3 regions of the Amycolatopsis sp. NPDC051372 genome follow, and region 1 is predicted to be linked to each of the others. Evidence: riboswitches for the same ligand, from Rfam matches in the RefSeq annotation. Region 1 holds a riboswitch; each other region holds the start of a gene.
What was found. A riboswitch is a leader RNA that binds a small molecule or an ion and turns the genes downstream of it on or off. The one in region 1 is predicted to bind cobalamin.
Positions count from the first base shown of each region.

Region 2: another riboswitch for cobalamin. It lies ahead of AB0M56_RS02005 (hypothetical protein); the one in region 1 lies ahead of metE (5-methyltetrahydropteroyltriglutamate--homocysteine S-methyltransferase).
Region 3: another riboswitch for cobalamin. It lies ahead of cobN (cobaltochelatase subunit CobN); the one in region 1 lies ahead of metE (5-methyltetrahydropteroyltriglutamate--homocysteine S-methyltransferase).

Region 1 covers NZ_JBFBAF010000010.1:203,523-213,852, reverse strand. Annotated here, with positions in the region: gene AB0M56_RS17870 (ribonucleoside-diphosphate reductase subunit alpha) at 1-1,902, shown strand, start outside; gene AB0M56_RS17865 (ribonucleotide-diphosphate reductase subunit beta) at 1,973-3,046, shown strand; cobalamin riboswitch at 3,135-3,350, shown strand; partial or broken gene metE (5-methyltetrahydropteroyltriglutamate--homocysteine S-methyltransferase) at 3,445-5,701, shown strand; gene AB0M56_RS17855 (cytochrome P450) at 5,861-7,351, shown strand; gene AB0M56_RS17850 (diguanylate cyclase) at 7,519-9,375, shown strand; gene AB0M56_RS17845 (peroxiredoxin) at 9,449-9,910, shown strand; gene AB0M56_RS17840 (GNAT family N-acetyltransferase) at 9,940-10,330, opposite strand, start outside.
Region 2 covers NZ_JBFBAF010000001.1:409,334-419,663, reverse strand. Annotated here, with positions in the region: gene AB0M56_RS02015 (ATP-binding cassette domain-containing protein) at 1-164, opposite strand, end outside; gene AB0M56_RS02010 (CbiQ family ECF transporter T component) at 161-1,237, opposite strand; gene AB0M56_RS02005 (hypothetical protein) at 1,227-1,841, opposite strand; cobalamin riboswitch at 1,894-2,029, opposite strand; gene AB0M56_RS02000 (Gfo/Idh/MocA family oxidoreductase) at 2,073-2,969, shown strand; gene AB0M56_RS01995 (VanZ family protein) at 3,228-3,884, shown strand; gene AB0M56_RS01990 (GNAT family N-acetyltransferase) at 4,076-4,819, shown strand; gene arfB (alternative ribosome rescue aminoacyl-tRNA hydrolase ArfB) at 4,816-5,232, opposite strand; gene purM (phosphoribosylformylglycinamidine cyclo-ligase) at 5,288-6,358, opposite strand; gene purF (amidophosphoribosyltransferase) at 6,389-7,915, opposite strand; gene AB0M56_RS01970 (hypothetical protein) at 8,142-8,513, opposite strand; gene AB0M56_RS01965 (DUF397 domain-containing protein) at 8,500-8,739, opposite strand; gene AB0M56_RS01960 (helix-turn-helix transcriptional regulator) at 9,166-10,044, opposite strand; gene AB0M56_RS01955 (sterol carrier family protein) at 10,232-10,330, opposite strand, start outside.
Region 3 covers NZ_JBFBAF010000013.1:63,648-73,977, forward strand. Annotated here, with positions in the region: gene cobN (cobaltochelatase subunit CobN) at 1-2,772, opposite strand, end outside; cobalamin riboswitch at 2,805-2,932, opposite strand; gene AB0M56_RS20770 (hypothetical protein) at 2,960-3,577, opposite strand; gene AB0M56_RS20775 (helix-turn-helix transcriptional regulator) at 3,588-3,821, opposite strand; gene AB0M56_RS20780 (ABC transporter permease) at 3,828-4,709, opposite strand; gene AB0M56_RS20785 (ABC transporter ATP-binding protein) at 4,709-5,569, opposite strand; gene AB0M56_RS20790 (precorrin-3B synthase) at 5,713-6,840, shown strand; gene AB0M56_RS20795 (precorrin-8X methylmutase) at 6,837-7,460, shown strand; gene AB0M56_RS20800 (precorrin-2 C(20)-methyltransferase) at 7,457-8,989, shown strand; gene AB0M56_RS20805 (heme-binding protein) at 9,070-9,474, opposite strand; gene AB0M56_RS20810 (AraC family transcriptional regulator) at 9,544-10,173, opposite strand.

The DNA.
Region 1 (10,330 bases):
ACCACTGTGGACGACGACCTGGACTCGATCTTCCAGGCGTACAAGAACAACGCGCTGCTGGCCAAGTACTCGGGCGGCCTCGGCAACGACTGGACCCCGGTGCGCGGCCTCGGCGCCCACATCAAGGGCACCAACGGCCAGTCGCAAGGTGTCGTGCCGTTCCTCAAGATCGCCAACGACACCGCCGTCGCCGTGAACCAGGGCGGCAAGCGCAAGGGCGCGGCGTGCGCGTACCTCGAGACGTGGCACGTGGACATCGAGGAATTCCTCGACCTGCGCAAGAACACCGGTGACGACCGCCGCCGCACGCACGACATGAACACGGCCAACTGGGTGCCGGACGAGTTCCTGCGCCGCGTGGAGGCCGACGCGCAGTGGACCCTGTTCTCCCCCAACGAGACGCCGGACCTGCACGACCTCTACGGCAACGCGTTCGCCGAGCGCTACCGCGAGTACGAGGCCGCCGCCGACCGCGGCGAGATCAAGGTCTTCCGCCGCCTGCGCGCCGTCGACCTGTGGCGCCGCATGCTGACGATGCTGTTCGAGACCGGCCACCCGTGGATCACGTTCAAGGACCCGTGCAACCTGCGCTCGCCGCAGCAGCACGTCGGCGTGGTGCACTCCTCGAACCTGTGCACCGAGATCACGCTGAACACCAACATCGACGAGGTCGCGGTCTGCAACCTCGGCTCGGTGAACCTGCTCAAGCACGTGACGCCCGCGGGCCTCGACACGAAGCGCCTCGAGAAGACCGTGCGCACCGCCGTGCGCATGCTCGACAACGTGATTGACATCAACTTCTACACGATCCCGGAGGCGCGCCGCTCCAACCTGCGCCACCGCCCGGTGGGCCTGGGCATCATGGGCTACCAGGACGCGCTGTTCGAGATCGGCGTTCCGTTCGCTTCGCAGGAGGCGGTGAAGTTCGCCGACCTGAGCATGGAGCACGTGTCCTACTACGCGATCTCCGCGTCGACCGACCTCGCCGAGGAGCGCGGCCAGTATCAGACGTTCGAGGGTTCGCTGTGGAGCCGCGGCATCCTGCCGATCGACTCGATGCAGCTGCTGATCGACGCGCGCCAGGGCGACGCCCTCGCCGTCGACACCTCCACGACGCTGGACTGGGCGCCGCTGCGCGAGCGAGTGAAGACCGTCGGCATGCGCAACTCCAACGTGATGGCGATCGCGCCGACCGCGACGATCTCCAACATCTCCGGCGTCGGCCAGTCGATCGAGCCGCTGTTCCAGAACCTGTACGTGAAGTCGAACATGTCGGGCGACTTCACCGTGGTGAACCCGCACCTGGTCAAGAGCCTCAAGGCCCGCGGTCTGTGGGACGAGGTCATGGTCAGCGACCTGAAGTACTTCGACGGCAGCCTCGGCCAGATCGACCGCGTGCCGGACGACCTCAAGGCGCTCTACGCCACCGCGTTCGAGATCGAGTCGAAGTGGATCGTGGACGCGGGCTCGGTCCGGCAGAAGTGGATCGACCAGGCGCAGTCGCTGAACCTCTACATCGCGGCGCCGAGCGGGCGCAAGCTCGACGAGCTGTACCGCTACGCGTGGCACAAGGGCCTCAAGACCACGTACTACCTGCGCGCGCAGTCGGCGACGCACGTGGAGAAGAGCACCCTGCGCGGCACCGACGGCAAGCTGAACGCGGTCTCGGCCGCCCCGGCCGCCGCCGCTGCTCCGGCCTCGACGCCGGTCCCGGCGACTGCGCCCGTGCCGTCGCCCTCGGCCGCTGTCCCGGCGAGCCCCGCCGCGGCCGTGCCCGCCGCGGTCCCGGCCGCCAAGCCCGCCGAGCCGAAGGAAATGCCGAAGGTCGACGACATCGACTTCGTCGCCACCGAAGGCGCCGCCTGCCGCATCGACGACCCCGACTGCGAAGCCTGCCAGTGACCTCCTCGCCGGCGGTGCGACCGGCGCGAACCGGCCGCACCGCCGGCGAGCCTTTTCTTGGAGCCTCTTGATGACCAACGTGGAGACCACGGACGCCACCGGCCTCGGCGAGATCGAGGTCGGCGCCGCCCGGATCAACGTCGACGACAAGCGCATGATCAACGCGCGCGCAGACGTGAACCAGCTGCTGCCCATGAAGTACCGCTGGGCGTGGGACAAGTACCTCGCCGCATGCAACAACCACTGGATGCCGACCGAGGTCGCCATGCAGGCCGACATCGCGCTGTGGAAGTCGCCTGACGGCCTGACCGAGGACGAGCGCCAGATGCTCAAGCGCAACCTCGGCTTCTTCGCCACCGCGGAGTCGTTGGTGGCCAACAACATCGTGCTCGCCGTGTACCGCCAGATCACCAACCCCGAGTGCCGTCAGTACCTGCTGCGCCAGGCGTTCGAGGAAGCCGTGCACACGCACACCTTCCAGTACATCTGCGAAAGCCTCGGCCTGGTCGAGGGCGAGCTGTTCAACATGTACCGCGAGGTGCCGTCCATCTCCGAGAAGGACGCGTGGGCGCTCAAGTACACGCAGAACCTCGAGAACCCGGACTTCGAGACCGGCACGCCGGAGGCCGACCAGGCGTTCCTGCGCGACCTCGTGGCGTTCTACGTGATCTTCGAGGGCATGTGGTTCTACACCGGCTTCGCGCAGATCCTCTCGCTCGGGCGCCGCAACAAGATGGTCGGCATCGCCGAGCAGTACCAGTACATCCTGCGTGACGAGTCGATCCACCTGAACTTCGGCATCGACTGCATCAACCAGATCAAGATCGAGAACCCGCACCTGTGGACCGAAGAGTTCCAGGCGGAGATCCGGCAGATGCTGCAGGACGCGTGCGAGCTGGAAGTCCGCTACGCGCGCGACACCATGCCGCGCGGCATGCTGGGCCTCTCGGCGCAGCTATGCGAGCAGTACATGCACTTCATCACCGACCGGCGCGCCCAGCAGATCGGCCTCGCGCCGATCTTCGGGGAGACGGAGAACCCGTTCCCGTGGATGTCGGAGGCGATGGACCTGAAGAAGGAGAAGAACTTCTTCGAGACCCGCGTGATCGAGTACCAGTCGGGCGGCGCGCTGGACTGGGATTGATCACAGCGGACTGATCCCGGACTCTGGGACCGGGGCGCGGCTTGTGCCGCCCGCAACCCCGACCCGCTAGGCTCGGCCACGCCACAGGTTCGCCAGGGCGTGGCCGGGCTTTTTTCGGTCGTGCCGGTGAGGCAACAGGGAATCCGGTGTGAATCCGGGACTGCCCCGCAGCGGTGAGTGGGAACGAAAGCCGTCACCACGATTTCGTGGTCAAGCACTGGGCGCGAGCCTGGGAAGCGACGGCGAGTAGGCGCGAGGTCGACGCCCACGAGTCCGAAGACCTGCCCGTGGCACGTGCGCCGACGGCGTGCGTGAGTCCGGGCCCCGTGGGACACGGCCTGACCGAACGCGGCTCTCGCGTGTCCGGGCTCGTTGGCGAGCTCGCGAGGAGAGAGCCTGTGACCACCATCGGCACCACCATCCTGGGATACCCGCGCATCGGCCCGGCCCGGGAGCTCAAGCGCGCCCTGGAGCGCTGTTGGGCGGGCACCACCGGCGAAGCGGAGTTGCTCGCCACCGGCCGCGAACTGCGCGCACGGACCTGGTCGCGACTGCGCGACGCCGGGCTGGAGTCGATCCCGTCCGGCACGTTCTCGCACTACGACCACGTGCTCGACACCGCCGAGCTGTTCGGCGCGCTGCCGGAGCGCTTCACGCGCCTCGGCCTCTCATCGCTGGACACGTACTTCGCCGCCGCGCACGGCGTACAGGACGAGCCGGCGCTCGAAATGACGAAGTGGTTCGACACCAACTACCACTACCTCGTGCCCGAACTGGGCCCCGGCTCGCGCTTCACGCTGTCGTGCACGAAGCCCCTCGACGAGGTGCGCGAGGCCCGGGAGCTGGGGATCGAGACGCGGCCGGTACTCGTCGGGCCGGTCACGTTCCTGCTGCTCAGCAAGGCGACACAACCGGATTTCGCACCGTTGGAGCTGCTCGACGAGCTACTGCCCGCATACGCGGAGCTGCTCGCCGCGCTGAAGGCCGAGGGCGTCGAGTGGGTGCAGCTCGACGAGCCGGCGTTCGCCGGTGACCGCACCACGAAGGAGCTCAACGCGCTGACCCGCGCGTACCACGTGCTGGCCAAGGCCGAGGACCGGCCGAAGCTGCTCGTCGCCGGGTATTTCGGCGGGCTCGGCCGCGGGCTGGGCGTGCTGGCCCGCTCCCCCGTTGAGGCGCTGGCCGTGGACCTCGTCACCGACGAGTCCTTTGTGGACGCTGTGGCCGCGGAAGGCGCGTTGCGCGACAAGGAGGTGCTCGCCGGCGTCGTCGACGGGCGCAACGTGTGGCGCACCGACCCGGACCGGGCGCTGGAACGCGCCGCGCGGCTGGCCGGCACCGCGCGGCACGTGAGCGTCTCGACGTCGTGCTCGCTGCTGCACGTGCCCTACGACGTCGAGGCCGAGACCCTCGATTCACGACTCGGGAGCTGGCTCGCGTTCGCCGACCAGAAGGTCGCGGAGGTCGTGCTGCTCGGGCGGGCGCTGCGCGGCGAGCCGGTGGACCTGTCGGCGGCGCGGGCGGCCGTCACTGACCGCGCGACAAACCCGGCGGACGCGGCCGTGGGCAAGCGGCTGACGGCGCTGAAGCGCGAGGACGCCGTGCGGGAGCCGTACGAGCAACGGGCGGCCGTGCAACAGGAATCCCTCGGCCTGCCGCCACTGCCGACCACCACGATCGGCTCGTTCCCGCAGACCACCGACGTCCGCAAGGCGCGCGCCGCCCACCGTGCAGGCACGCTCGACGAAGCCGCGTACGTGGCCCAGATGCACGCCGAGATCGACCGCGTGGTGCGGCTACAGGAGGAGCTGGGCCTCGACGTGCTGGTGCACGGCGAGCCCGAGCGCAACGACATGGTGCAGTACTTCGCCGAGCAGCTCGCCGGGTTCGCCTCGACCGAGCACGGCTGGGTGCAGTCCTACGGCTCGCGCTGCGTCCGCCCGCCGATCCTCTACGGCGACGTCTCGCGCCCGCGGCCGATGACCGTGCCGTGGGCGCGGTACGCGCAAAGCCGCACGGACAAGCCGATCAAGGGCATGCTCACCGGCCCGGTCACGATCCTCGCGTGGTCGTTCGTGCGCGACGACCAGCCGCTCGCGGACACCGCCCTCCAGGTCGCGTTCGCGATCCGCGACGAGGTGGCCGACCTCGAAACCGCGGGCGTGCGCGTGATCCAGGTCGACGAGCCGGCCGTGCGCGAGCTGCTGCCGCTGCGCGCGGCCGGGCGCGAGTCCTACTTCGACTGGGCGGTGCGGGCGTTCCGCGTCGCGACGGCCGGAGCCGCCGAGGGCACCCAGATCCACACGCACATGTGTTATTTCGGAGTTCGGCGAGGTGCTCTCGGCGATCGACGGCCTCGACGCCGACGTGACCAGCATCGAAGCCGCGCGCTCGAAGATGGAGGTGCTCGCCGACCTGTCGGCCGGCGGGTTCGCGCGCGGCGTCGGCCCCGGCGTCTACGCCATCCACTCGCCCCGCGTGCCGGGCGTCGAGGAGGTCGCGGACCTGCTGCGCACGGCGGTCGCCGCCATGCCGGCGCACCGGCTGTGGGTGAACCCCGACTGCGGCCTCAAGACGCGCCGCTACGCCGAGGTGGAGCCCGCGTTGCGCCACCTCGTCGCGGCGGCCCGCCAGGTCCGCGCCGAGCAGGACTGAACAACCCGTAGATCCGGTGCCGGGCGGCGCGAACCACCGCCCGGCACCGATCTACGTCAAGGATCACCCGGATGGAGCCGGCCGAAGGTATTGTCATTCGGTCAACAGCGCGGCACGGTGGAGGTCGGACCGGGGTTCCGCCAGCGAAGGCAGGTCGCCATGACGAGCGCAGTCGGCAAAGTCGGCAAGGTCGGCAAGGTCGCCGAGAGCCTGCGTGAGCGCGTGCCCACGCTCACGTCCATGCCGCTGCCCCGCACCGTCGACCAGCGCTGGCAAGCGGCCACCTACCCAGTGCGCGAACTCGCGGCGCCACCCGCGGGTAGCGGCCTGAAGCCGGTGCTCGGCGACGACGGCCCGCCGGTCGTGGGCCACGCGCTGGAGATGATGCGCTTCGGCCTGGACTTCAGCTTCAGCCGCTACGAGAAGTACGGTCCCGTCTCGTGGATGGGTGGCTTCGGCCGCCGGATCGTCTCGCTGTCCGGCCCCGAGGCCACGCAGATCGCCCTGGTGAACAAGGACAAGGCGTTCTCGCAGGAGGGCTGGAAGTTCTTCATCGAGAAGTTCTTCGACCGCGGCCTCATGCTGCTCGACTTCGGCGAGCACCACCTGCACCGGCGGATCATGCAGAGCGCGTTCACGCGCGAGCGGCTCGTCGGCTACGTCGGGCAGATGGGCCCGGCCCTGCGCGCCGGCGTCGAGGCGTGGCCCGGCGGCACGCGGCCGCGGCTGTACTGGGCGCTCAAGCAGCTCACCCTCGACGTGGCGACGCGCGTGTTCATGGACATGCACTCGCCCGGCGACGCGATGCGGATCAACCGCGCGTTCGTGAACACCGTGCGCGCGGGCACGGCGCTGGTGCGCTACCCCGTGCCCGGCGGCCGCTGGTCCGCCGGCCTGCGCGGCCGGCGGCTGCTGGAGCGCTACTTCGGCGAGACCCTGCCGGAAAAGCGCCGCGCGGGCGGCGACGACCTGTTCGCCGCGCTCTGCACCGCCACCACCGAGGACGGCGACCGGTTCACCGACGCGGACATCGTGAACCACATGATCTTCCTGATGATGGCGGCGCACGACACCACGACCATCACCAGCAGCGCCATGGCCTACTACCTGGCCAAGCACCCGGAGTGGCAGGAACGCGCCCGCGCGGAGTCGCTCGCGCTCGGCGACGACGTGCCGGACATCGAGGCGCTGGAAAGCCTGGAAACGCTCGACCTCGTGATGAAGGAATCACTGCGACTGCGGGCCCCGGTGCCGTCGATGGCCCGCAAGACCACCAAGGACACGGAGGTGCTCGGTCACTTCATCCCCGAAGGCACGCTCGTCGGCGTCTCGCCGACGCTGAACCACTTCACCCCCGACTGCTGGACCGACCCGATGCGCTTCGACCCCGAGCGGTTCGCCGAGCCGCGGCGCGAGGACAAGTCGCACCGGTTCGCGTGGATGCCGTTCGGCGGCGGCGCGCACAAGTGCATCGGGCTGCACTTCGGCAGCCTCGAGGTCAAGGCGCTGATGCACGAGATGCTGCGGACTTTCCGCTGGTCCGTGCCCCAGGACTACACCGCACGCTGGGACTACGTGTCATTGCCGGTCCCCGCCGACGGACTGCCGGTGCGCCTCGAATGGAAAAACACGTTCGAGCACTCAAGGTGACATCACGTCACCATTTGTGTATGGGTCGTCACTCGTTCAGCCGGTAGACACCCCGTTTCGCGCATGATGCCGTGGCATCACTCACGGCCAACTCATACCTAGTGTGGGTCCCTGAACCTTCACACCGGGTCTGAGCTGGCTTTTGTCCGCGCATGAAGAGGTGGAGTGTGCCTGAGCCTGGTGCCGCGCCAGGGTTGGTCGATGTCGCGCGCAAGTTCGCGACGACGCTGACCGACACGAAAGGAGTAACGCTTCCGCCCGCGGAATTGGAGCGTCTCCTGCTCTCCTTCGCCCAGGAGGTCGCGGAGTTCGCGACCCCCGCGTACGAAGCCGCCGTCCTGCGCTTCACCACGCTCTTCTCCACCGCCCCGATCGGGATCGCGCTCGCCGACCCCTCCGGCGTGATCATGGAGGTCAACCTCGCGCTGGCCAAGCTGCTCGGCTCGACCCAGGATCGGCTCAGGGGCAGGCACCTCGCAGACCTGGCCGCCACCGAGCACGGCGCCACGCGGATCCGCGCCGGCCTCGAACGCCTCATCACCACCGACATCGGCAAGGTCACCGAGCGCGGCATCCGCCTCGACCACAGCGAGGACGGCGGCCTCACCACCAACGTCACGCTCGCGTGGCTGCCCGGCGACCGGCCCGACACCCACTTCCCGGTGCTGATGGCGGCCGACGCCGACGACCTGCACCTGCTCGGCGAACGCCTGATGCACCAGAACGTGCACGACCCGCTCACCGGTCTGCCGAACTCGCAGGCGTTCACCACCCGCGTCGAGGCCGCGCTCACCGCGCCCCGCACCGAGCAGATCGCGCTGGTGTACCTCGACCTCGACGGCTTCAAGGTGATCAACGACGGCCTCGGCGCGGGTGTCGGCGACGAGGTGCTGAAAGAGGTCGCGAGCAAGCTGTCGGCGGTCTTCACCGGGCACCACGACGGGTACGTCGCCCGCCTGTCCGGCGACGGGTTCGCCGTGCTGCTGCGCGGCGAGGACCTCACACGGCAGCACGTGGTGAACCTCGTGGACCGCGCGCTGGAGGACCTCAACGAGCCGGTCTACCTGGGTGGCCACGGGATCGGGGTGAGCGCGAGCGTCGGCATCGTCGTGGGCGCGTGCCGCGACGGCGGGCACATCGAGCTGCGCCGGGCCGCGGAACTCGCGCTGCACCGGGCGAAGGAACACGGCAAGGCGAAGTGGATGCTGTTCGACCCGGACGAGGACGCACGCGACCGCAGTCGCTACCAGCTCGGCGCAGTGATCGCGGGCGCGCTGGAGAACGGTGAGTTTTCCCTGATCTACCAGCCCACCGTGAAACTCGCGAAGCCCGACGAGATCGCGGCCGTGAACGCCGGCCTGCGGTGGAACCACCCGGAGAAGGGCGAGCTCGACTCCGAGGACTTCTACCCGCTGGCGCAGTCCACCGGCATGACGGTGCCGCTCGGCAAGTGGCTGCTCGCCGAGTCGCTGGCGGCCACGGCGCGCTGGCGCGAGCGGTTCGGCGACGCCGCGCCCGACGTCTGCATCCGGCTGCCGAAGCGCCTCGCCGGTGACGACGAGCTCGTGATGCTGGTCAAGGAGCAGCTCGACCGCCACGACCTGCCGGCCCGTGCGCTGCGCCTGTGCACCGACCGCGAGTCGATGTTCGACGACAACGGCGAGGTGCACGACTCGTTCACCGTGCTCGCCGACCTCGGCGCCCAGCTCGTGCTCACGATCTCCGGCTCAGCGGACCTCGAGCTCATCCCCCGCCACAGCCTGCCCATTCGGCACGTCATCCTCAGCGGCCCGGTCGTCGACGCGCTCGCCGACGGCGCCGCGGAGGCCGACATGCGCCACCTTCGTCAGCTGGTCGAGCGCGGCAAGGAGCTCAACCTGCGCATCGGCGCCGAAGGGGTACGAAGCGCAGAGCACGCGGCGCGGCTGCGCCAGCTCGGCGTGCTCGCCGCGCGTGGTTCGTTCGTCGCCGACTCGGCCACGGGCGACGAAGTGGACGAGATGATCGAGCGCCACGCGGGCTGACCCGTCCACCTGCGGCGCGGCCGGCGAACACCGAGGAGGATCATCTCCCGCGGACCCGACCGAAAGGACCCCGATGGACACCGGCGACCTCGCGCCCGACTTCACCCTCTCCGACGACCAGGGCGACGACCGCACATTGTCGGACTTTCTGACGTCCGGCCCCGTCGTGCTGTTTTTCTACCCCGCCGCCATGACGAGCGGCTGCACCGCCGAGAGCTGCCACTTCCGCGACCTGGCCGCAGAGTTCGCCGAGGTGGGCGCCCAGCGCGTGGGCATCAGCCCGGACGCCGTGGCCAAGCAGCGGGAATTCTCCGCCGCCAACGGGTTCGACTACCCGCTTTTGTCCGATGTGGACGGTGTGGTGGCGAAGCAGTTCGGCGCGTGGCGCAAGTTCATCCCGCTGCACACCAAGCGCACCACGTTCGTCATCGACACCGACCGGCGCGTGCTCGACGTGATCAAGAGCGAGCTGAACTTCACCGCCCACGCGGACCGCGCGTTGAAGGTGCTGCGCGAGCGCAAAAACGTCTCCTGAGACTTTCCTTGCCCGGCAAGGATTCCCGGTCAGCCCGGCCGCTGGATGCGCCACACGAAGTCGTTGCCCGAGCACCCCGGGGCCAGCGCGTCGGAGGCGGCTTCCTTGTGGTGCAAGGTGAAACCCAGCCGGGCCGGGATCGCGCCGCTCTTCGTGTTCAGCTCGTCGTGGAGGATGTCAACGTGGGGCGCGCCCAGGCGCCAGGCCTCGGCGACGAGCAGGGCGGTCGCGCGCGTGGCGAAGCCGCGGCCAGTGCACGGCTTCGCCAGCCAGTAGCCGATCTCGCGGCCGTCGTCGCGGCGCATCAGGCCGCAGCCGCCGGCCAGCGTGCCGTCGGCGGTGTGGATGCCGTACTCCCGCGCCTCACCCGACTCCCAGCGTTCGGCCGTGCCGGTGAGGAACTCCGTGCCTTCGGCCGGA
Region 2 (10,330 bases), on a different contig from region 1:
TGGGGCACGAGCCCGTTGATGGCGCCGAGAAAAGTCGACTTGCCGACCCCCGTGCGCCCGGCCACGAGGCACAGCTCGCCTTCCTCCACCACGAGGTCGACGCCGCGCAGCACCGGCGAGGAAGCTCCGTCGTAGGTGACGGTGACCTGTGAAAACTCGATCATCGAGCCACCTCGGCGACGGGCAGTGGCCGCGGCGCGAGCCAGGCCGGCAACGCCGCGATCAACACGGCCAACGCCGGCAGCAAGGGCAACGTCGGCCAGCTCGGCGGGCTCACCGACGTGGCCAGCTGCGCCGGCGAGGAAGCCAGCAGCAGCCCCGCCGACGCGACCCCACACAGCACCACCAACGTCTCCGGCAGCCGCCACGGATCAGGCCGGTACGCCGTCCGCCGGATCCGCCGTCCGCCCAGCACGAACCCGGCGGACGCCACGGCCAAGCCCGCCACCAGCATGGGCACGCCGAGCCAGCTCGACGACCCGTCGAGCACCCCGTACACCCCGACGGCGACCCCGAACAGCCCCGCGAGCACGCAGGTCGCGATCAGCACCCGCACGCGCGGCGCGAGGTAGCCACGCCGGCCGTAGCCGCGCGAGTCCATGGCCGCCGCCAGCAGGAGCGAGCGGTCCATCGCGTCGGCGAGCACCGGCACGAAAACCCCCTTCACGAACCTCAGCCCCCGGCCGCGCGCCGCCCGCAGCCGTCGCGCGCGCCGCACCCGCTGCACGCTCTCCACCAGCTGGGGCGCGACCGAAAGCGCCACCGTGACGGCCGTGCTGACCTCGGCCAACGCGCCGGGCACGGCCTTGAGCAGGCGTTTCGGGTTGGCCAGCGCGTTGGCGGCGCCGACGCAGAGCACGATCGTGGCCAGCCGCAGCCCGTCGTAAAAGCCGCCGAGCAGCTCCTCCGCCGACGTCGGCCCCAGCAGCTCGATCCCGGCGGCCGCGGCGGGCAGCGGGATCGTCGGCAGCGTGAAGAGCACGTGGCCGCCGTCCTCGCCGCCGCTGAGGATGCGGAACAGCACGCGCGACACCACGATCACGCCCGCGACCAGCGCGTACACCCGAAAAGCCAGCGCCCACGGCGCGTCGCCCCGGCGGTTCACCACCACGAACCCGGCCACGGCGATCACCAGCGCGAGCAGCAGCGGGTTGGTGGTGCGGCTGGCGGCGACGGCGAGCGCGAGCGCCCACACCCACCACGCGCCCGGGTGCAGAGCCCGCGCGTTACCGGGCAGCACGCCTGCGCCGCAGCCCGACGACCACACCCGCGACGACGAGCACCGCGATCACGACGAGCCCGATCACCAGGCTCCACGGGAAACCGCTGCCGCCGGAATCCGTGGCCGCGGCCGCGGGCGCAGGCACGTTGGCCTTCCGCACCGGCGCCACCCGCGGCGGCGGGTAGTCCTGGAAGGACTTCTTGTGCGCGAACGACCAGCCCTCGAAGCTCCCCGCCGGCGGCTTCCAGCCCTGCACGCCGACCTGGCTCGAAGCCCACTTGCCACCGTCGGTCGCCGTCCAGAAGCTCCACGACGCGCTCTCCGGCGGCATCCCCGAGCACGACTGGTCGGCCGGTTTGCCCTCGATCTTGCAGATCAGCGCGAGGCCGTACTTGCCGACGCCCGCGATGTCGAGGCCCGCGTTCTGCATGGCCGCCACGCCGTCGGCCTGCGGCCCGGGCGCGCAGCGGATCAGGGTGTCGCCACTGAGGTCCTGGAAGTCGACGACCACCGTCACGCCCGTGGCGTCGGGGCAGTACCCCGCGGCGCCCTTGCCGGGCACGGTCGCGGTGGCGGGACTCGCACCGGACAGACCGGCGGTGACCAGGAGCGCGGCCACGGCAAGGAGCCGGGCAGAAAAGACAGGGAACAACCGCATCGTTGATGAACCTCGCATCGAATCGGACCACGGCGGGCGATCCGGCTCACGGCCGCACGGGCGGCCGCTCACGGTTGCGGGTCAGCGCCGGATTCCCACCGGCTTCCCCCGATCGTGGTGTACAGCTGACCGACGTTAACCCACCGGAGGTACCCGCCGGAAGCGGCGCCGGACACACTTACACTGCCGGGCGTGGACGTCGGACAGCTGCGCATCGGCCTCGTCGGAACCGGTCCCTGGGCGACCACGGTGCACGCGCCGGGCCTGACCGAACACCCCGGCACCGAGCTCACCGCCGTGTGGGCGCGCCGCATCACCAGCGCCCGTCCGCTGGCCGAGGCCCACGGAGCCGTCGGCACCGACGACCTCGACGAGCTGTTCTCGCTGGTCGACGCCCTCGCCTTCGCCGTGCCGCCCGCCGTGCAGGCGGAGATCGCGACGCGCGCGGCCGAGACCGGCAAGCACCTGATCCTCGAGAAGCCGATCGCCGCCGACCTGGCGAGCGCCCAGCGGCTGGCCGACGCCGTGGACAAAGCCGGCGTCGCGTCGCTCGTGATGCTCACGCTGCGGTTCTCCCAGCAGACGCGCGAGTGGCTCGACGGCCTCGCCGCCTCGGGCGGCTGGCGCGGCGGTGGCGCGCGCTGGCTGTCGGGCGCGCTGCTCGGCGGGCAGTACTCGACCTCGGCCTGGCGCCTCGACGCGGCCGGTGGCGCGCTCGCCGACATCGGCCCGCACGCGTTCGACCTGCTCGACGCCGCCCTCGGCCGCATCACCGACGTGCTCGCGGCTCACCGTGGCCCCGACGACCTGTGGCAGCTGATGTTCGCCCACGAGGGCGGCGCCACGAGCACCGCGACGCTGTCGCTGCGACTGCCGGTTCAGCCGAGCGTGGTCGAGGTCGCGGTCTACGGCGAGCACGGCTACCGGACGCTCGGTCGCAAACCGGGCACCGCCGGGGAGTCCTACACGGCACTGCTGGACGACTTCGCGGCCATGGTCGCGAGTGGCACGACCACGCATCCGTGCGACGTCCACCGTGGCCTGCACCTGTCCGCGCTCATCGGGAAGGCGCGCGAGCTCGCCGGGTAGTACACAGGCTCGAACCCTTGATTTCCGTTGTGAAACAAGGCTTTTCACCAAGTCGGCGAAATCCTTCCACAGGGTTGTCCACAGCATCCACTATGGACGGTCCGCGCCTCGACCGAACCACGGGAAGCCGTTTCGCGCCACCGGAAAGATCACCGAATAGTGCGGCCCGCTGAGCATGCCGACTCGAACCGGCAATGCGAAGGTTGATCTTGGGAGGGCGGGAAGAAGCAGTTCAGAGGGGTTCGAGAAGGGAAGCGCATGGGCGCCTTGCTGCGCGCTTTCTGGGGGATCATCCCGATCACGGCCATCGCGTTGCCGTACGCGCTGCTCTGCTGGCCCTTGCTCGCCGCGCGGAGGCGGCGAAGAAGCAGCATCAGCCTCGGCCACGCGTCGGCGACCGCGGCCGTCGACGTGACGGCGGTGACGATCGGCGCGCTCGTGCTCTGCCTGGTCATCATGCCTGTCGGCACAGCTTCGGGGAGCACCCTCGATCTCGTGCCCGGTGCCGACCTCGCCGCCGCGCTGTCCGACGACGGATCGCTTTGGCAAGTCGTCGGCAACCTGCTTCTCCTGTGCCCGCTGGGCGCGCTCGTGCCGCTGCGCCTGCGCCGGCTGCGGTCGATCAGCCGGATCACGCTCACCGCCTTGAGCGCGTCCGTGCTGGTGGAGGTCACGCAGTTCCTCATCCACAGCGGCCGCGTGACCTCGACCGACGACGTGCTGCTCAACACCATCGGCGCCGCGCTCGGTGCCGCCCTGACCCGCCGCGGCTGGCGCTACTTCGACGTGGTGCCCGTGGTCGCGATCCCGCAGCAGGTGCGTCGGACCGTCTGCAACGCGCCTGTCCGCCTGCGCGTGCCGCGTTCGGTGTGGGACACGCGCTACGCCGGGATCGGCCACCGCGAACGGCGCTGAGTTAAATCGGTTGCCCCAGCTGGGACACTGAAAGCTCTCGGATCTTCGGACGAAGGAACGCCTATGTTTGCCGCCGCTGCTCGCGACGGCCGAGGTCAGGCCTGACGCGAGCCCGTCAGCCGTCCTCCCATGCCCTGCCCTTCTCGGCAGCGCGCGTGTGTCTCCTTCGACCCCGAAAGGGATCACCCAGCATGTCCGCCCTTCAGGCGTATGTCCGTGCCACCGCGCCCCGAGGCCGTGACGTCGAACGGATCGGCCCGTTCCTCGCGACCTTCTCCCGCACCACCGGCCACCCGATGCTCAACTACGCGATCCCCGATGACGGCGCCGAGCCGTCACCGGCGGAGATCACCGCGCTGACCGAGGCGTACGCGGGCCGCGGCCTGCAGCCCCGGCTCGAGTTCTTCACCGAAGCCGCGCCCGGCCTGGAGGACCTCCTCGTCGCGCAGGGCTACTCGCTCGAGCGGCGCATCCCGCTCATGACCTGCACCCCGGCCGACTTCGTGGACCACCCGGCACCCGCCGGGATCGTGCTCCGTGTTCCGGAGACGGACGCCGACCTGCGCAGCCTGCGTTCGGCGCAGAACGTGGCCTTCGGCGAGTCCCCGGAGGTGTCCGACGCCGAACTGGCGAGCACCCGCTCGTTCGGCGACCGCGCCGTGCGCGCCGAGGACACCGCGACGGGCGCGGTGATCGGCGGCGGGTTCGCGCTGGACATCGTGGACGGCGCGGCCGAGATCGCCGGCATCGCCGTCGCCGAGGCCTACCGCCGCCGGGGAATCGCCGCGGCGATCACGGCGCATCTCACGCGTCTGGTCCACGAGCGAGGTGGCCCCACGGCCTTCCTCACCCCGGGCGATCTGGGCATCGCCACGGTCTACCGCCGCGTCGGCTACCAGCCGGCCGGCGAGTGCGTGCACCTGTCGGTGAGCTAGTCGTCGAACCGGCCGCCGCGGCCGCGTTTCACGTCGCTGCGGCGTTTCTTCGCGGCCAGGCGGCGTTCCTTCGAACCCCGGGAGGGTTTGGTGGGACGCCGCTTGGCCGGCGGCGGCGCGGAAGCCTTGATCAGCAGGTCGGCGAGGCGTTCACGCGCGGCGTCGCGGTTCTGCAGCTGCGAACGCTGCTCGCTGGCCGCGATGGTGATCACGCCGTCGACCAGGCGACCCGCCAGCCGCGCCACGATCCGCTCGCGCAACGACTCCGGGATCACCGCCGACCGCGCGACGTCGAACGAGAGCTCCACGCGCGAGTCGGTGGTGTTCACGCCCTGCCCGCCCGGTCCGGACGACCGGGAGAAGCGCTCGCTCAACTCGGCCGCCGGAATCACGAACCGGGAGCCGACAACCACGTCCTCTGCTACTGATGCCACGCTGTCCAGTCTTCCAGCCGCGACAACCGCGTTTCTAGAACCGCGGGTGGTCGCCCGAGAGCACGGCACGCGGGCCGTCGGGGTTGTCGGCCGGCTGCACGTCGCCGAGGATCCACGCCGGCACGTGGCGCGCGGTCAGCACGGCCAGCGCCCGGTCGACGTCCTCGGCCGACACGATCGCGACCATGCCGACGCCCATGTTGAACGTCTTCTCCAGCTCGGCGCGCTCGACCTTGCCGCGCTGCCCGATCAGGGCGAACACCGGCGCCGGCGTCCACGTGCCGCGCTCCAGCCGTGCGACGAGGCCCCGCGGCATCACGCGCGCGAGGTTGGCCTCGAGGCCGCCGCCGGTGATGTGCGCGAACGTGCGCACCTCGGTCTCGGCGGCCAGCGCCAGGCAGTCCTTGGCGTAGATCTTGGTCGGCTCCAGCAGCTCCTCGCCGAGCGTGCGGCCGAACTCCTCGACGTGCCCTTCGAGCGGCATGCGCGCGATGTCGAGCAGCACGTGGCGGGCCAGCGAGTAGCCGTTGGAGTGCAGGCCCGAGGAACCCATGGCCAGCACGACGTCACCCGGGCGCACCTTTTCGGGCGTGAGCAGCGCGGACGCCTCGACCACGCCGACGCCGGTGGCCGACACGTCGTAGTCGTGCTCGCCCATCAGGCCCGGGTGCTCGGCCGTCTCGCCGCCGAGCAGTGCGCAACCGGCCTGCACGCAGCCTTCGGCGATGCCGCCGACCAGCGCCGCGATCTTCTCCGGGATGACCTTGCCGACCGCGATGTAGTCCTGCAGGAACAGCGGCTCGGCGCCGGTCACGACCAGGTCGTCGACGACCATGGCCACCAGGTCGATGCCCACGGTGTCGTGCTTGTCCAGAGCCTGCGCGACCGCGATCTTGGTGCCCACGCCGTCGGTGGACGACGCGAGCACCGGCTCCTTCCACTTGTCGAGCTTGAGCGAGAACAGCCCCGCGAACCCGCCCACACCACCGCGCACCTCGGGGCGGGTGGCGCGCTCGGCGTGGGGCTTGAGCAGCTCGACGGCCTGGTCACCGGCTTCGATGCTGACACCGGCGGCTGCGTACGTGGCGCTCGTGGACTCGCTCACGGAAGCGGACTCCCTACTGGACAAATCTGACTAGGGACGCCGGACGGCGTCTTCGGCACCGTACCCGGCCGGGCTGACCGGAGTCGCTTTGCCATTGACCGAATCCATGCTTTCCAGCAGGTGCTTGCCGATCAACGCGTCGTCCGGCAGGTCGATGGGGTATTCGCCGGAGAAGCACGCGGTGCACAGGCGTGACTTCGGCTGCTCCGAGGCCGCGACCAGGCCGTCGAGCGAAATGTAGCCCAGCGAGTCGGCTCCGATCGAGCGGCGGATGCCGTCGAGGTCGACGCCGTTGGCCACGAGCTCGGCACGCGAGGCGAAGTCGATGCCGTAGAAGCACGGCCAGCGCACGGGCGGCGAAGCGATCCGCACGTGGACCTCGAGCGCGCCGGCCTCCCGCAGCATGCGCACGAGCGCGCGCTGCGTGTTGCCGCGGACGATCGAGTCGTCGACCACGACCAGGCGCTTGCCGCGGATTACGTCCCGCAGTGGGTTGAGCTTCAGCCGGATGCCCAGCTGGCGGATCGTCTGCGACGGCTGGATGAACGTGCGCCCGACGTAGGCGTTTTTCACCAGACCGGTGCCGTACGGGATACCCGAACCCTGCGCGTAGCCGATCGCGGCCGGCGTGCCGGACTCCGGCACGGGCATGACCAGGTCGGCGTCGGCCGGGTGCTCGCCGGCGAGCCGGCGGCCGATCTCCACGCGCGTGGCGTGCACGCTGCGGCCGGCGATCGTGGTGTCGGGGCGGGCGAGGTAGACGTACTCGAACACGCAGCCCTTGGGCTCCGGGTTCGCGAACCGCGACGAGCGCAGGCCTTCCGCGTCGATGGCGATGAGCTCACCCGGCTCGACCTCGCGCACGAACGACGCGCCGCAGATGTCCAGCGCGGCCGTCTCGCTCGCCACGACCCAGCCGCGCTCCAGGCGGCCGAGCACGAGCGGGTGCACGCCGTGGGGGTCGCGGGCGGCGTAGAGGGTGTTCTCGTCGGCGAAGACCAGGCAGAACGCGCCCTTCAGCGTCGGCAGCAGCTCCATGGCCGCGGCCTCGATGCCCTTGTCGGCCGCGTTGGCGGCGAGCAGGCCGCAGACGAGGTCGGAGTCGCTGGACGAGCCGGTGAGGCCCGCGTGCGGCTTGAGGCCGGCGGCCTTCGTGCGGTCGCGCAGCTCGGCGGTGTTGACGAGATTGCCGTTGTGTGCGAACGACAGGCCGCTGCCGGTGGCCGTGGTGCGGAAGATCGGCTGCGCGTTCTCCCAGATCGTGGCGCCGGTCGTGGAGTAGCGGCAGTGCCCGACAGCGATGTGGCCCTGCAGCGACTGCAGCACCTGCTCGTCGAACACCTGGCTGACCAGGCCGAGGTCCTTGAAGACCACGATCTGCGAGCCGTCGGAGACCGAGATGCCGGCCGCCTCCTGCCCGCGGTGCTGCAGCGCGTACAGGCCGTAGTAGGTCAGCTTCGCGACCTCTTCCCCGGGAGCCCAGACGCCGAAGACGCCACACTCCTCGCGGGGTTCCGGTTCGGGCTGGTCAGGACGGGCGGAGGGGTCGGAAACCACCGAGGTGCTCCCAAGAAGACGTGGGCGGGCCAAGTCCAAGTGTAAGGGGTGTTAAGCCGGGTCTGGCCGTGCGCGACGTGGTTCTCCCCACTTCACGGGCTTGTGACGACCGCTCCAGGGAGAGCAGTGCTCGCGTTGTGGATCCCGATTCTCGGCCCCGAACGTGAACCAGGCCCCGCACGACGTGGCTGTCCACATCGCACGGGGCCTGAAGATCAAGGGTGTCTCAGCGGGCCGCGAGCCACTTCGAGGTGCCACCGCGCCCGGGCACCCAGCACCCCTTGGCGGGGGCGAGCGCCTTGGTCTCCTCATCGGGGAGCGCGAGCACTTCGGTCAGCACCTCGGCGACTTCACCGCGGCGGCGCCACAGCCACTTCTCGGGCTCGAAGACGTTGTCCTCCGTCCCCGGCACCCGCGTGGCGACCGCGTCGTCCTCGGCGTTGAGCCGGACGACGTCCACCACGTTGTCGTGGACCCGCACGCCGACCACGGCTTCGAACTCGCCGTTCGCGTCCGTCTGGTGCACGAACTGGTACCCGCGGCCGATGAGCTCCTGGAGACCGGTTTCGACGGTCTCCAGCGCGTCAGCCGAGGACATCGTCGAATTCGCCGTCCTTCGCGCCGGCGAGGAACGCGGCCATCTCCGCACGGGTGTATACGAGCGCCGGACCGGTCGGGAAGCGGGAGTTGCGCATCGCGATCTCGCCGGATGCCAGCGGAGCGACCTCCACGCAGTTGCCCACAGCGCCGCTGTAGCTCGCCTTGCGCCACTGGGCGCCGGTCAGACGGTCGGCCGGAATGCCGTTCTCGAACCGCTCAGCCATGATCCCCACCTTCCGGGACGGTGAAAAGCTCAGGAATCTGCACGTGCATCTACCTGTGACTGGGACGCTAGCACGCGCTCATGCAGCGGTAAATGCACGTGCAGAAGTTTCTGCAAGTTTCTCACTGCGTGACGACAGACTTCAGTAGAAAGTCCCGGTCGGACGATTTCATCACCACTCGAAGGGGTGAAAAATCACGCTGGGTCGCTGTTGACGCCAGGAAAGTGGCGCTGAGCGAAAGCTCGACCCACCGGCGACCTCAGCGGGTGAACAGCCGCGACGGCGTGTGAGCGCCGAAATTTCAGTGACCGCCGGTTCGACGCCCTGTGGGCGCCTCGACGCCCTGCAGAGTGACATGACGCGGCACCCTCGCGACGCGGCTGAGGACCCCTCAGCGGCTCAGGCAGACCACGAACTCGGCGAACCTCAGATCTCCGCGCGGCGCTTGGCCAACCGAGCCCGGCTGCGCTCCGGCGTCTCCGCGTCGACAGCCAGCAGGTCGAGCGCGCGGCCGTACTTTTCGATCTCGTCGCGCTTGTCGAGGTAGTGGGCGCCCGTGAGGTACTCGACGTAGGCGATGTTCGGCAGTTCCGACTCGGCGAAGCGCAGCAGCGTGAAGGCGTGCTCGGCCGACAGACCGCTACGGCAGTACGGGAGGACCTGCACCGACACGTGCGGCAGCGTGGTGACCTCGAGCAGGTACTCGAGCTGCTGCTTGAACACCTTCGGCCCGCCGATCGGCCGGTAGAGCACCGACTCGTCGAGGACCGCCCACAGGCGGGGCGCGTCGGGCCTGGCCAGCAACTTCTGGCGGCGCATGCGCAGGGCCACGAGCTGGTCGACCTTCTCGTCGGCCATCTCGGGGCGGCCGTGGCTGAAGATCGCACGCGCGTAGGGCTCGATCTGCAGCAGGCCGGAGACGAACAGCGGTTCCCAGATCTGGATGCGCGACGCGGCTTCTTCCAGACCGACGAGGTCGGTGAACCAGCCGGGCACGGTATCGCCGAACTTGCGCCACCAGCCGGCCTCGTTCGACTGCGTGACCATGTCGAGGAAAGCGCGACGCTCTTCGTCGTCCGCGACGCCGTACATGGTGAGCAGGTCGGCGACGTCGCGTTCCTTGAAACCGACGCGGCCGAGCTCGAGGCGGGAGATCTTGGACTCGGAACCACGGATGTTGTAGCCCGCTTGCTGACGCGTGATCCCGGCTTCCTCACGCAGCTTGCGCAGCTGCGAGCCGAGGATCATCCGGCGCGCAGTCGGGCCGAGACTCTGCTCGCCACCGGACGCGTTCACCGCGTTCATGACCGGGACCTTCCGTACGCCGCTCGTTTACCTGGGGGATTCCAGCCCGACTACCCAAAGTACACGTACAGAGCCAACCCGTATAGCACGGCTCGGCACGCGTCGGGTTTGTCGTCACGATTCTACGGAGAGTCGGCCCCCGACGACACAGTCAGGTGAGTAATCACCGGTCAAGACCCCCAGGTGGTCAGAGCCGGACCACGGGGAGCCAGTGTGAAAGGTCGGCCCGCGAGCCCGAGGCCGTCACGCGCGCCGCGTCGAGGGCGCTGGGCCAATCGAGAAGGCC
Region 3 (10,330 bases), on a different contig from region 1:
AGTGATCACGTGAGGAAAAGCGTCGCGGAAGAAGCCGCTGATGCGCACCGTGACGTCGATGCGCGGGCGGCTCAGCTCGGCCAGTGGAATGGCTTCCAGGCCGGTGACGCGCCGCGAAGCCTCGTCCCACACCGGCTGCACGCCCAGCAGCGCCAGCACTTCCGCGGCGTCGTCGCCGGAGGTGCGCATCGCCGAGGTGCCCCACACCGAAAGCCCCACCGACGTCGGCCACGAGCCGGTGTCCTCGCGGTAGCGGCGCAGCAGCGAGTCGGCCAGCGCCTGGCCGGTCTCCCACGCCAGGCGGCTCGGGATGGCCTTCGGGTCGACGGTGTAGAAGTTCCGCCCGGTCGGCAGCACGTTCACCAAGCCGCGCAACGGCGAACCACTCGGCCCCGCGGGGATGTAACCGCCGTCGAGAGCGTGCAGCACCGCGGAAATCTCGCCCGAGGTACCCGCCAGCCGGGGGACGATCTCGGAAGCCGCGAACGTCAGCACCCGCGAAACTTCCGCGTCCGCGGTGCCCAGAACTTCAGAGACCACGGCGGGCGCGGCCGACGCAGCCCACGAACGCGTTTCCATCGCCACCACCAGCGACCGCGCCGTGGTCTCGACCGCGTCCACTTCGGACAGCGGGGCGTCGGAGTTCTCCTTCAGCCCCAACGCCGAACGCAGTCCCGGCACCGCCCCCTGCTTGCCGCCCCACATCTGCTGGGCCCGCAGCATCGCCAGCACGAGGTTCACGCGCGCCTCGCCGACGGGGGCCTCACCGAGGATGTGCAGGCCGTCGCGGATCTGCGCGTCCTTCACCTCGCAGAGCCAGCCGTCGATGTGCAGCAGGAAGTCGTCGAACTCCACGTCGTGCGGGCGCTCGGCGACACCCAGGTCGTGGTCGAGCTTCGCCGCCTGGATCAGCGTCCAGATCTGGGCGCGGATGGCCGGCAGTTTGGCCGGGTCCATCGCGGCGATGTTCGCGTGCTCGTCCATCAGCTGCTCGAGCCGCGCGAGGTCGCCGTAGGACTCGGCCCGCGCCATCGGCGGGATCAGGTGGTCGACGATCGTGGCGTGCGCCCGCCGTTTCGCCTGCGCGCCCTCGCCCGGGTCGTTGATGAGGAACGGGTAGATCAGCGGCAGGTTGCCCAAAACGGCGTCGGGCGCGCAGGACGCCGACAGGCCCGCCGTCTTGCCCGGCAGCCACTCCAGCGAACCGTGTTTGCCCAGGTGCACCACGGCGTGCGCGCCGAACTCCTCCTCCAGCCAGCGGTACGCGGCGAGGTAGTGGTGGCTCGGCGGCAGGTCCGGGTTGTGGTAGATCGCCACGGGGTTCTCGCCGAACCCGCGCGGCGGCTGGATCATGATCACGACGTTGCCCGACTGGAGCGACGCCAGGACGATGTCGCCCTCGGGATTTGCCGATGTGTCGACATAGAGCGAGCCCGGTGCCGGACCCCAGTGCTGCTCCATCGCCTCGCGCAGCTCCGCGGGCAACTCGGTGAACCACGAGCGGTACCGCGCCGCGGGGACCCGGATCGGGTTGCCCGAGAGCTGTTCCTCCGTCAGCCACTCCGGGTCCTGCCCGCCGGCGGCGATCAGCGCGTGGATCAACGCGTCGCCGTCCGGCTGGTCGGTGCCCGTCGGCTCGACGCCGGGGAACGCGTCGGCGCCCAGGTCGTAACCCTGCGAACGCATGAGCCGCAGCAGCTTGATCGCCGACGCCGGCGTGTCCAGCCCCACGGCGTTGCCCACCCGCGAGTGCTTCGTCGGGTACGCCGAGAGCATCAGCGCGATGCGCCGCGACGCGGGAGGCGTGTGGCGCAGCCGCGCGTGCGCCAGCGCGATCCCGGCCACCCGCGAAGCGCGCTCGGCGTCGGCGACATAGCGCGGCAGGCCGTCTTCGTCGAACTCCTTGAAGGAGAACGGCACCGTGATCAGCCGGCCGTCGAACTCCGGCACGGCCATCTGGTTGCCCGCGTCCAGCGGCGACAGGCCCTCGTCGCTCGACGACCACGTCGCGCGGTCGCTGGTGAGGCACAGCGCCTGCAGGATCGGGATGTCGAGCCCCGCCATCTCGGCGACGTCCCACGCCTCGTCGTCGCCCCCCGCGCCGGCCTCCGAGGGCCGCGTGCCGCCCGCCGCCAGCACCGTGACCAGCAGCGCGTCGGCACGACCCAGCTCGGCCATCATCTCCGGCTCGCGGTTGCGCAGCGACGCGCAGTGGATCGGCAGCGCGCGCCCGCCCGCGGCCTCGATCGCGTCGGCCAGCGCGTGGACGAACCCGGTGTTCCCGGACAGGTGGTGCGCGCGGTAGTAGAGGATCCCGACGACCGGGCCGTCCGCCGGACCCGAAGAAGCGCGCTCCAGCACCCCCCACGACGGCAGCTGCGCGGGCGGCTCGAAGCCGTCGCCGGTCAGCAGCAGCGTGTCGGACAGGAACCGGTGCAGCTGCGTGAGGTTCTCCGGCCCGCCCTGCGCGAGGTACGCGTGCGCCTCGGCCGCGATGCCCGCCGGCACGGTGGAGAGCTTCATCAGCTCCGCGTCCGGCGTCTGCTCACCGCCCAGCACCACCACGTGCGAGCCCGAGGCACGCAGCGTGTCCAGGCCCTCCTGCCACGACCGCGGCGTGCCCAGGATCCGGACCACGACGATCGGCGCGCCGTCCAGCAGCCCCGGCAGGTCCGCGACGTCGAGCCGGGCCGGGTTCGCGAGCCGGAACACACCCTGTGAAGCCCGGGCGCTGAGCAGATCGGTGTCCGAAGTGGACAGCAGCAGGATCACGGCGTTCCTCACTCGGGGTGTCCGCGCCCCGGGTCGTAGGTCGCGCCGGCGGGAGTTCCTGGCTCCCCGGATCACTCCGGGTCACAGTGGCGGGACCGTCCCGGACTCTCACCGGGTTCCTCCACCTGCCGACGCGTGGTTCGCCACTCACTCTCACGGGCGTGCGAGCCCGCGTCAAGGTGACGTCTCAGACCACGCGCACGGCCACGATCGGCCGCTCGGCCACGCGGTGGGACCGCTGGGCCGTGACGCTCCACGCGTAACCCGCGAAGCCGCCCGTATCCGGCGACGCGTGCAAGACCAGGTGCCCGTAACCGGCGCCCTGACCTGTGGGGGAGCGGCTGTCGGGGAAGTCCGGTGACGTGCCGTGCGGGTCGGCGGTGCAATCGGCCACGGGCACGACGTACGACTTGTCCTCGTCCACGACGGGCGTGCCCCGCACCAGCGCGATGTGCCCCGTGTTCGTCGGCCGGCGGTGCCCGTAGTCGATCACCACGAGATCGCCGGGGCGCAGATCGGCGACGGCGTCCACGCGTGCGAAGTGCGGCACCTGCTGCTGTTCGAAGACCCACCGGTACGTGCGCGAAGGCGGGCTCACCGAGCGGAAGTGGGTGGTGAAGAACTCGTCGTCGGCCCAGTCGTAGACGTGCTTGAGCAGCTGGGTCTGGAACGAGGCGCACTGCGTGTGGTTGCGCCGCGGCCGAGTCCAGCTCACGACGTCGGGCTCGCCGGAGGCCTTGTAACGGTTGGCCTCCGGCGAGAGGCGGTCGATGAAGTCCTCGGCGGCGTGCAGGTGGGCGGTCACCCCATCCGTTCTACGCCGACCGGTCGCCGATCCGCGGGAACGGCTCGGTGGAGAAGAGCACCTCCACGGCCACCTCGAAGAACTCCGCGATGCGCAGGGCCAGGTGGAGGCTCGGGCTGTACTCGCCGCGTTCCAGGTACCCGATCGTCTGGTAGTGCACGCCGAGCGCGTCGGCCAGCTGCCGGCGCGAGATCCCGCGTTCGGCGCGCAGCACCGCGATGCGGTTGTAGACGTTCTCGCTCACCGCGGATCACACACGCTGCAGTGCCCTCTCCCGTCGTTCGGCCACCGACGACCCGGATTCCCGCCGCGCCATGCGCCGCAGCAGCACCGGGGCCAGCGCCAATCCGATCACGGCCCACACGACCAGCACGCCGAGGGTCCACCAGGGCCGCCACGACTGCCCGATCTCCACCACCACCGCCGAGTCCGGCAGCAGCGCCGAGCGCATGCCGAGGCCGAGCCAGTACATCGGGAACACCTGGGCGATGCCCTGCACCCAGACCGGCAGGGCCGTGATCGGGTAGAAGATGCCGGAGATCGCGGTCAGGCCCGTGACCGGCAGCATGACCAGGGCCATCGCCCGCGGGTCGCGGATGAGCGAGCCGATCGCGGCGCCCAGCGGCAGCGTGGCCAGGAGCCCGAGCACCAGGACCCAGATCAGGTCGAGCCACGACCACACGCCGTCCGCGGCCAGCCCGGAGAACAGGAACAGGCACGGCACCAGCACCACGACCAGGCCGGCCACCTGCATGAGCGAGAGCGACACGATCTTGCCGAGGAGGTAGCCGAGCATGCCGTTGGGCGTGGCCTTGGCGCGCAGCAGCGTGCCGTCCTCGCGGTCGATCACGAGCTGGCCGGCCGCGCCCGAGAGGCCGTTGAACACGATCCCGGCGCCGAGCACGCTCGGCACGGTCGCGGTGCCCAGCGAGAACGACGTGCCGGGCAGGTGCGCGTTGCGCATGAAGAACAGCGTGGTCAGGATCAGGACCAGCCAGACCACCTGGCCGAGCACGTCGTCGCGGTTGGTCCACTGCTGGCGGAACTCGGTCAGCCCGCGGCGCAACCCGGTGCGCAGGGCCCTTCGCTTCGCGGCCGCGGCGAACGCCATCGGCGTGGTCATCGCAGTCATCACACACCCGCTTCCACGAGTCCGGCCTCGGCGCGGTGCACCAGGGTCATGTAGGTGTCCTCCAGGGACGCGCGGCGGACTTCCAGGTCGGCCACGGCCTCGCCGTGCTGCTTGAAGAGCTCGAATACGTACTTCGTGGCCTCCGTGGTGGAGTGCACGAAGTGCTGCCCGTGGACGGACCAGCGCACCTCGGCCTCGCCGGAGATCCGGCGGCTGAGCTCGTCGGCGGAACTGTCGGCGACGATCCGGCCGCCGTTGAGAATGAGGATCCGGTCGGCCAGCTTCTCGGCCTCGTCGAGGTCGTGGGTGGTGAGCAGGATCGTGGTGTCCTCGTCGTCGGTCAGGCGGTGCACGAGGTCGTGGAACTCGCGCCGCGCCTCGGGGTCGAAGCCCGCTGTCGGTTCGTCGAGGAAGAGCAGTTCGGGCCGGCCGACGATGCCGATCGCGACGTCGAGGCGGCGCCGCTGCCCGCCGGAGAGCTGCCGGATCTTCTTGTCCGCGTGCGGGGTGAGCCCGACGGCGTCGATCAGCTCGCGCGTGTCCCACGGGCGGCGGATCGTGTCGGTCGAGTAGGGCGCGTAGTACTCGCCGAGGTGCGTCAGCAGTTCGCGCACGCGCCATTTCCCGTGGTCTCGCCAGGACTGGAGCACGACCCCCAGCCGTGCCCGCCAGTCCTCACCGCCGCGCGCGGGATCGGTGCCGAGCACCTCGACGTCGCCCGCCGACCGCATCCGGAAACCCTCGAGGATCTCGATCGTGGTCGTCTTGCCGGCGCCGTTGGGCCCGAGCAGGCAGAGCACTTCGCCGCGGTAGGCCTTGAAGTCGACGCCGTGGAGCACGTCGTTGGCGCCGTATCTCATGCGCAAGCCCTCGACCCGCAGCACGACTTCCTCTGGATTCCTCAACCGAATCCACCCCCATCGTTTGTGTGCGACGAAATGTAGCATACCTACTACGTACGATCGCAATCCTGCTCAATCCGCAGCCAGCTACAGTGAGCGGCATGTCCAGCCCTGCCCGCGTACGCGCCGACGCCTGCCCCGGCGTCTTCGCCACGCACGACGCGGCGGACGGACCGCTCGCCCGCGTGCGCCTGCCCGGCGGGGTCGTCTCCGCGGAGCGATTGCGGGTGCTGGCTTCCTGCGCCGAAGACTTCGGTGACGGCGACGTGCACCTCACCTCGCGGGGCAACGTCCAGCTGCGTGGGGTGCGGCGGCCCGGCCTCGCGTCGAGGCTCATGGCTGCCGGGTTGTTGCCTTCGCCGACGCACGAGCGGGTACGCAACGTGCTGGCCTCGCCGTTGAGCGGGGTGCACGGCGGGACCGCTGACGTCCGCGGGCTGGCGGGGGAGCTGGACGTGGCCTTGTGCGCCGAGCCGGAGCTGGCCGAGCTGCCGGGGCGGTTCCTGTTCGCGTTCGACGACGGCCGGGGTGACGTCGCGGGTGAAGGCGCCGATGTGTGCTGGCGCGCGGTGACGTCCGACGCGGGCACGGTGCTGCTCGCGGGCGTGGACACCGGCTGGTCCGTGCCGCGTGACGAAGCTGTGGCCGCGTTGCTGGCTGTCGCGCGCGAGTTCGCCGCGCAGCGGGGGACGGCTTGGCGGATCGCGGAGCTGCCTGATCCCACCGTGCTGCTGCCCCGGGGATCGCGGGCTGAGCCCGTGGAGCGCCCGGTGCGCGTGGACCCGACCGTCGGGCCGCTCGGCGACCACGGCGTCGGTGTCGCGCCCCGGTTCGGGCAGCTCACGGCCGCACAGTTGTGGATTCTCGCCGATCTCGCCGACCTCGCCGTCGTCACACCGTGGCGGTCGATCGTGCTGCCGGACGCCGCGCCGGACGCCGTCGCGCGCCTGCACGCGGCCGGCCTGGGCACCGACCCCGCCGCGCTGGAGATCACGGCCTGCATCGGCCGCCCTGGCTGCGCGAAGTCGCTGGCCGACGTGCGCGCCGACGCCGCGCGCCTGGTCCCGGCCGGGGTCCGCGCCCACGTGGCGGGCTGTGCACGGCGCTGCGGGCGGCCGTCGGGCCCCCACCTCGACGTGGTCGCCGAAGCCGGCGGCTACCGTGTCGGCGGACGCCTGCTGGCGGCGTCCCGCCTGGCGGACTCCTTGGTGAGGAAGGAAAACCCGTGATCGACTACCTGGCCGACGGTGCCGAGATCTACCGGCACTCGTTCGCCACGATCCGCGAGGAGGCGGACCTGGCGATTCTGCCGGACGACGTCGCCGGCGTCGCGGTGCGGATGATCCACTCCTGCGGCATGGTCGACCTGGTCGACGACCTCCGCTACTCCCTCGACGTCGTCGAGGCGGGCCGGGCGGCGCTCGAGGCGGGCGCGCCGGTGCTGTGCGACGCGAAGATGATCGCCAGCGGCATCACCCGCAAGCGGCTGCCCGCGGCCAACGACATCGTCTGCACCCTCGACGACCCGAGCGTGCCGGGGCTGGCCGAGCGGATGGGCACGACGCGGTCGGCCGCGGCGCTGGAGCTGTGGCGCGACCGGCTGCCGGGTTCGGTCGTGGCGATCGGCAACGCGCCGACGGCGTTGTTCCGCTTGCTGGAGCTGCTCGAGGAAGGTGTCGGGGCGCCGGCCGCGATCATCGGCGTGCCGGTGGGTTTCGTCGGCGCGGCCGAGTCCAAAGTGGAACTGGCGAAGCGTGCTCCGGCGCCGTACCTGGTGGTGCAGGGGCGCCGGGGTGGCAGCGCGATGGCCGTGGCGGCCGTCAACGCGATCGCGAGCGTGGTCGAATGACCGGCCGGCTCTACGGCGTCGGGCTCGGCCCCGGCGACCCGGAACTGATGACGGTGAAGGCCGCGCGGCTGATCGGCGAGGCCGACGTGATCGCCTACCACAGCGCGCGCCACGGCCGCAGCATCGCGCGTTCGGTGGCCGCGCCGTACCTGCGCGAGGGGCAGCTGGAGGAGCCACTGGTCTACCCGGTCACCACGGAGACCACCGACCACCCCGGCGGCTACGAGGGCGCGATCGCCGATTTCTACGAGCTGAGCGCGAAAAAGCTGGCCGAGCACCTCGATGCGGGACGCGACGTGGTCGTGCTGTGCGAGGGCGACCCGTTCTTCTACGGCTCCTACATGTACATGCACGAGCGCCTCGCCGGTCGCTTCGAGGCCGAGGTCGTGCCGGGCGTGACGTCGGTGAGCGCGGCGTCGTCGGTGCTGAGCCGTCCGCTGGTGCAGCGCGACGAGGTGTTCACGGTCCTGCCGGGCACGTTGCCGGCGCCCGAGCTGGCGCGCCGGCTGGCCGACACGCAGGCCGCGGCCGTGCTGAAGCTGGGGCGCACCTTCGGCGCCGTCCGCGAGGCGTTCGCGGAGGCGGGCAAGCTGGACGACGTGTGGTACGTCGAGCGCGCCACGTGGGGTGAGCAGCGGATCGAGCCGCTCGCCGACGTCGATCCGTCGACGGTGCCGTACTTCTCGCTGGCGTTGCTGCCGAGCCCGGCGTATGCGTCCAGGGTGGACGGTGAGCCGGCGGTGGTTCCTCAGGCGGCGAAGCCGGTTTCCGGCACCGGCGAGGTCGTGGTCGTCGGCCTCGGCCCGGCGGGACCGGAGTGGCTGACGCCCGAAGCGTCGGCCGAGCTGGCCGCGGCGGAACACATCGTGGGCTACGGCCCGTACGTCGCCCGCGTGCCCCAGCGTGCCGGCCAGGAGCGGCACGCGTCGGGCAACCGCGTCGAGGCCGACCGTGCGGTGGAAGCGCTGGAGCTGGCGGCTTCCGGGGCGCGGGTTGCGGTGGTTTCCTCAGGGGACCCGGGCGTGTTCGCCATGGCCTCCGCCGTGTTGGAACAGGTCGCCGCCGGCCGCGGTGCCGGCGTGCGCGTGCGCATCGTCCCCGGGGTGACGGCCGCGCAGGCAGCCGCTTCCCGTGTCGGTGCGCCGCTGGGTCACGACTACTGCGTGCTGTCCCTTTCGGACCGCCTCAAGCCGTGGGACGTCATCGAACGCCGCCTGGACGCCGCGGGCGCGGCCGACCTGGTGCTGGCGCTGTACAACCCGGCTTCGCGCACTCGCACGACCCAGCTGGCCACCACGCGGGAAGTCCTGCTGCGCCACCGTGAACCGGCCACTCCGGTCGTCGTGGCGCGTGACGTGGGCGGGCCGGAGGAGCGGATCACGGTGACCACCCTGAGCGAGCTGGACCCGTCCACTGTGGACATGCGGTGCCTGCTCATTGTGGGCTCGTCGAAAACGGTGGCGCAGGAGGGCCTGGACGGCACGACGGTCGTCTGGACGCCGCGCAGTTACCCATCCGACCAGAAGTAGGCGGGCACCCAGCAGGACGTTACCTTGTTGGACAACCATTCCCGCCGTGACTGTGGTCGGGTCGGTAACCAGCAGCAGAGCTACGCCTGACGCTTCTCCTGCCACCGCGCGACGGCGGTGCGCACGGCTTCCTCGTCCTCGGAACCGTGCGCACCGGACGCGCCCGCGGCACCGACGATCACGTCGCCCTCGGTCACCAGCACGCCGCCGGCTCGCGGCACGAAGTCGCCGGAGTACAGGTGCTGGATGCTTTCGACGATCTCGCCGGGCAGGGAGATCTCACCGGAGGGCTGCAGCATCCGCAGGGCGGTGCGCGCCTTGGCCACGGCGACGCGGCTGGTGATCGGCATGCCACCGTCGGAACGGCGCAGCACGATCACCTCACCGGCCACGTCGATCACGGCCACTGCCAGCGGCGGGAAACCCCGCTCAGCGCCGACGGCCAGCGCCGTCCGCACCAGCTCATCGGCGTCGGCCAACGTCAATCCGGGAAGTCGAGGTTTATCAGCCACGACAACGAACCTAGCCACGGTCGTCGGTAGCGTCAAAGCGGCTCAGCCGTCGCCGCCGCGGAGGTAGAACCCGGGGATGTGCCCGAGCGACCGCCGGAACACATCGATGAACGCGCTCGCCGTCGCGAAGCCGCACTCGCGTGCGACGGTCGTCACGGGCGTGTCCTCGGCGAGCAGCCGCAGCGCGTGGTAGAGCCGCAGCAGGGTGCGCCACTGCGGGAACGTCATGCCGGTGTCCTGCCGGAACAGCCGCGTCAACGTGCGGCCGCTCGCCCCCGCCTGGCGGCCCAGCGCGTCGAGCCCGCGCGAGTCCGACGGGTCGGCCTCCAGCAGCCGGCAGACCGCGGCCAGGCGTGGATCCCGGGCTTCCGGCACGCGTACCGGCCGCTCCTCGGCGGCGGCGAGCTGGTCGAGCAGCACCGCGCGCATCCGCCGCCCGACCGGGCTGTCGCGATCGTCGGCGAGCGTGGTGTAGGCGACGAGGAGTTCTCGCAGCAACGGGGAGACCTCCAGTGCAGTCGGCTCGACCAGGCCCAGCGGGTTGAGCGCGCGGGCGAGGCCGACCAGGTGGATCCGCGTGACGCCGTATGCGCGGCGGGCGTGCACGGTGCCCGCCGGGACCCACAGCGCGCGGTGGGCCGGCGTGATCCACCGCGAGGTTGCCGTGTGCACCGCGAGCACGCCGCGGCTCGCGTAGACGACCTGGTTCTCGTCGTGCCAGTGCGCCGCGACCGCCTCAGTGGTCTGGAGCTCGCGGCTCGAAGGTGGGCGCCGCGGGCAAATGGCGAGAAATCGATATAGGTCGGCAGAATAACGGAATCGGGACCAC